DNA from 2 places in the Cupriavidus sp. 05T41 genome. Region 2 is predicted to be linked to the other one. Evidence: predicted binding sites of a transcription regulator. Region 2 holds the regulator's gene; the other holds the start of a gene.
What was found. Region 2 encodes NrdR, which represses ribonucleotide reductase genes. Its sites were predicted from a motif close to CACNANATNTNGTG; they were not measured.
Positions count from the first base shown of each region.

Region 1: the regulator NrdR is predicted to act here: its motif matches at 624-637, upstream of AC1DKV_RS15765 (ribonucleoside-diphosphate reductase subunit alpha).

Region 1 is NZ_JBFTLQ010000023.1:80,100-82,558, reverse strand. It holds gene ampD (1,6-anhydro-N-acetylmuramyl-L-alanine amidase AmpD) at 1-347, shown strand, start outside; gene AC1DKV_RS15765 (ribonucleoside-diphosphate reductase subunit alpha) at 861-2,459, shown strand, end outside.
Region 2 is NZ_JBFTLQ010000002.1:87,704-90,162, reverse strand. It holds gene AC1DKV_RS01755 (pilus assembly protein) at 1-1,222, shown strand, start outside; gene nrdR (transcriptional regulator NrdR) at 1,267-1,731, opposite strand; gene glyA (serine hydroxymethyltransferase) at 1,891-2,459, opposite strand, start outside.

The DNA of each region.
Region 1 (2,459 bases), on a different contig from region 2:
TCCTGGTGACGCGCACAGGCGAACTGGTGCAGTTCGTGTCGTGCCGGGACCGGGCCTGGCATGCCGGTCAGTCGGCGTTCTTCGGCCGGACCCGCTGCAACGATTTTTCGATCGGCATCGAGATCGAAGGCAGCGACGACCAGCCGTTCACGTTGGCCCAGTACCACACCACCGCGGCGCTGGTGCGTGCGCTGCTCGTCGCCTATCCGGTGCGCGCGCTGGCCGGGCACAGCGATATCGCGCCCGGCCGCAAGACCGATCCGGGCCCGCATTTCGACTGGATTGGCTTCGCGGCCGCCGCCGGCCTGGCTCGGGCCATGTTGCCCTACCGCAAAGACGGGCCCTGAGGCAAGGGCCCGGCACGCGGTCTAGGGGGATCGAGCGATCTCGGGAAAACCCTGATAAAGTCCGGCCCCTATCGAAGCGGTCCGGGCAATCAAAAAAATTTCTTTTCATTGTGCGGTAACACACCGTCAGGCGGGATTCCTTACGTCTCTTGGGCTGGCGGGTTTGGCGCGGTGCCGCATGCCGTGGCCGTCACCGGCTTCGGCTCAAAAAGACGCTTGTCAAGACTGGTCAAGCCGCTTCGTTTCACTATACTTAGTCCAGTTTTTCGTATCGACCACTATATCTAGTGGTGCTTTCGGGGAGCCAGCCTAGGTGTGCAGTTACCGCCGCAGCGCTTTACAGCGTTTCACTGCGGCCCCGCCTAAGGACTGGCGCGTCACAAGAGTCCCAGCAGAATCCAGCAATGCAGCCCGCCCCCGGCCGTTCACGGCCCGGCGAATCTTTTCTGTCTTGCGCGTTTTGCTCGGGGCTCTTTGTCACTCATAAAACACGGGTCAGAACAGGAGTTCCTCATGCAGACAGCCCAGAACGAATTTTCCACCGGCGCCACCGCCGCCGGTGTGGCAGCGAACCCGCAGTCGAGCCCCGCTGCTGCCGGCGCTGGCGACTACCAGGACTACAAGATCATCCGACGCAACGGCGCCGTGGTGGCGTTCGAGCCGAGCAAGATCTCGGTGGCCGTGACCAAGGCCTTCCTGGCGGTCAACGGCGGGCAGGGCGCCGCTTCCGCGCGTGTGCGCGAAGTGGTCGAGCAAGTCACCCAGAATGTGGTGCGCGCGCTGCTGCGCAGCCGCCCCAGCGGCGGCACCTTCCATATCGAAGACGTGCAGGATCACGTGGAACTGGCGCTGATGCGCTCGGGCGAGCATGAGGTGGCCCGTTCCTACGTGCTGTACCGCGAGAAGCGCACCCAGGAACGCGCCCAGGCCAATGCCCAGGCGGTTGCCCGCGTGCAGGAAGGCGGCGTCACGTTCAACGTGACCGACGGCGGCGTGGCCCGCGTGCTGGACGTGAGCTCGCTGCATGCCCTGATCGACAATGCCTGCTCGGGCCTGGGCGACGCCGTCAGCGCCGAGCCGATCCTCAAGGAAACGCTGAAGAACCTGTACGACGGCGTGCCCATGACCCAGGTCTACGACTCGGCCATCCTGGCCGCGCGTACCCTGATCGAGAAGGACCCGGCCTACAGCCAGGTCACCGCGCGTATCCTGCTGCACACCATCCGCAAGGAAATCCTGGGCGCCGAAGTGACCCAGACCGAAATGGTGTCGCGCTACGCCGACTACTTCCCCAAGTTCATCGCGCGCGGCATCGAAGCCGAGCTGCTGGACGAGAAGCTGGCCACCTATGACCTGGCCCGCCTGGGCGCCGCGCTGGACGCCCAGCGCGACTTCCAGTTCAACTACCTCGGCCTGCAGACCCTGTACGACCGCTACTTCCTGCACATCGACGAAGCGCGCATCGAAATGCCGCAGGCTTTCTTCATGCGCGTGGCGATGGGCCTGGCGCTGGGCGAGAAGGACCGCGAAGCGCGCGCCATCGAGTTCTACCAGCTGCTGTCGTCGTTCGACTTCATGTCGTCCACGCCGACCCTGTTCAACTCTGGCACCCGCCGCTCGCAGCTGTCGTCGTGCTACCTGACCACCGTGTCGGACGACCTCGAGGGCATCTACGAAGCGCTCAAGGAAAACGCGCTGCTGTCCAAGTTCGCCGGCGGCCTGGGCAACGACTGGACCAATGTGCGCGCGCTCGGCTCGCACATCAAGGGCACCAACGGCAAGTCGCAAGGCGTGGTCCCGTTCCTGAAGGTCGTCAACGACACCGCGGTCGCGGTCAACCAGGGCGGCAAGCGCAAGGGCGCGGTGTGCGCCTACCTGGAGACGTGGCACCTGGACATCGAGGAATTCCTCGAGCTGCGCAAGAACACCGGCGACGACCGCCGCCGCACCCACGACATGAACACGGCGAACTGGATTCCCGACCTGTTCATGAAGCGCGTGATGGAAGCCGGCGAGTGGACGCTGTTCTCGCCCGCCACCTGCCCGGACCTGCACGACAAGGTCGGCCGCGCCTTCGAAGAAGCCTACCTGGGCTATGAAGCCAAGGCCGCC
Region 2 (2,459 bases):
GGATGCAACGCCGGCGGTTGGCGATGTCTACATGGCAGGTACCAAGACCTGGCAAACATTGCTTGTCGGCGGCTTGGGGGCGGGTGGGAGTGGCTACTACGCGCTTGACGTGACCAGCTCTACGGCGCAGAGCGATGCGGACGTAGCCAGCAAGGTGAAGTGGGAGTTTCCGAATTCTTCCACCAGCAGTACGGACGCAGCCAACCTTGGCTTGACCTTCGGCAAGCCTGTTCTCGCCAAGACCAAAGCAATGGGGTGGGTGGTACTGGTGCCGTCGGGCTACAACAACAATGTGGTTCGCAATGGCGGAACGCAGGGCGATGGCAAGGGCCGGCTGTTTGTGCTGGATCCTGCGACCGGCAATGTGCTCAAGTCGATTTCGACGGGGGTTGGCGATACCACTACGCCTTCCGGGCTGGCCTATATCTCAGCGTTTGCGGCGAACGGCGCCACCGATGCGACGATCGACTACGTCTATGGCGGTGACCTGCTGGGGAATGTGTGGCGTTTCGATCTGTCTGGCACCACCGCTACAGCATGGAACGTCAGCAAGCTGGCCAGCCTTGCTGATAGCACCGGCAAGGTACAGCCGATCAGCTCGGCGCCGGAGCTTACTGTCTATAACGGGCAGCGCATGGTGTTCGTGGGTACGGGGCTGTTGCTCGGTCAATCAGACCTGGGCGTCAGCAATGTGCAGTCGATGTATGCGCTGGTCGACAAGATGACCGCGGCACCGCTGATCTCCAACGTACGGACCGCTCTCGTGAAAAGAGCCGTGACACTATCGGGGTCGGTTCGGCATATCAGTAACACCCCCGCAATCGACTACACCAAGAACCCGGGTTGGTATTTCGACCTGCCAGGGTCGGGCGAACGTGTGGTGACCAATCCGACAGCAGTCGCGGGAATCCTGGTCTTTACGACCGACATCCCTTCGGCGGCGACGTGTGGCTCGTCTAGTTACCTGTACGCCGTTGACTTGACCACCGGCGGCGAACTGCCCAGCACGAATTTCACCTTGACTGGCCAGTCTCCGTGGACAGGCATTGCGCTGTCCAATACTGCGCTGTCGTCGAGACCCTCCCTGGTCGCGCTGACCAATGGCAACCTCGATGCGCTTACCCAGCAGTCGAATGCAACTTCGTCCACATCGCGGCTTCCCATCAATCTTCTGGGGACATCCAAGCGAGTGGCATGGAAGGAGGTCTATATCCAGAAATAAATGGCGTATGGGGCAGGGGGGAGCCCCCTCTGTTCCGCGCGTGTTCAGCGCTTGCTATTGTTCCCGCTCACCTCGGCCAGCACGTCCGAGAATTCCGCCACGTCCTCGAAGCTCCGATACACCGAAGCAAAGCGGATATACGCAATCTTGTCGAGCCGGCGCAGTTCGCGCATGACCTGCTCGCCGACCTGGCTGCTGGGGATTTCCTTTTCGCCAAGCGCAAGCAGTCGTTCTTCGATACGGGCCAGCGACGCGTCGATGGCTTCGGCCGAGACGGGGCGCTTGCGCAACGCCAGGCGCATGGAGTCCTTCAGCTTGTCGCGGGCATAGTCCGCGCGGGAGCCGTTTTTCTTGACGATGGCGGGGAAGGACAGTTCGATCCGCTCATAGGTGGTGAAGCGGCGGTCGCAGGATTCGCAGCGGCGGCGGCGGCGAACGGTATCGCCTTCTTCCGACATGCGCGTGTCCAGGACCTGCGTATTGGAATGGGCGCAAAAGGGGCATTTCATGCCTGACCACCTTGTAGTTTGAGCCTGGGCGCCGGCTGCGCGGGGCAGCGCCCCGTTATCTTGTCATTCTGTGATGCGCCGGGCCGGGTTGGCAAGGCCCGCGCCGCACAGCGGCACGGGGCTGCCGGCCGCCCGCGCTCAGGCGGGCGGCGCAGGGCATCAGCCGTAGACCGGGAAACGCTTGGTCAGGGCCGACACTTGCTCGCGCACGCTGGCGATGTTGGCTGCGTCGTGCGGGTTGTCCAGCACGTCGGCCACCAGGTTGGCCACCAGGCGGGCTTCTTCTTCCTTGAAGCCGCGGGTGGTCATGGCCGGCGAGCCCAGGCGGATGCCCGAGGTGACGAAGGGCTTTTCCGGGTCGTTGGGGATGGCGTTCTTGTTGGCGGTGATGTGCGCTTCGCCCAGCACGCGTTCGGCTTCCTTGCCGGTGATCTTCTTGGCGCGCAGGTCGACCAGCATCACGTGGCTTTCGGTGCGGCCCGAGACGATGCGCAGGCCGCGCTCGATCAGGGTCTCGGCCATCACGCGGGCGTTCTTGACCACTTGTTGCTGGTAGGTCTTGAACTCAGGCGAGAGCGCCTCCTTGAAGGCCACGGCCTTGCCGGCGATGACGTGCATCAGCGGGCCGCCCTGGATGCCGGGGAAGATGGCCGAGTTGATGGCCTTCTCGTGCTCGGCCTTCATCAGGATCACACCGCCGCGCGGGCCGCGCAGGCTCTTGTGGGTGG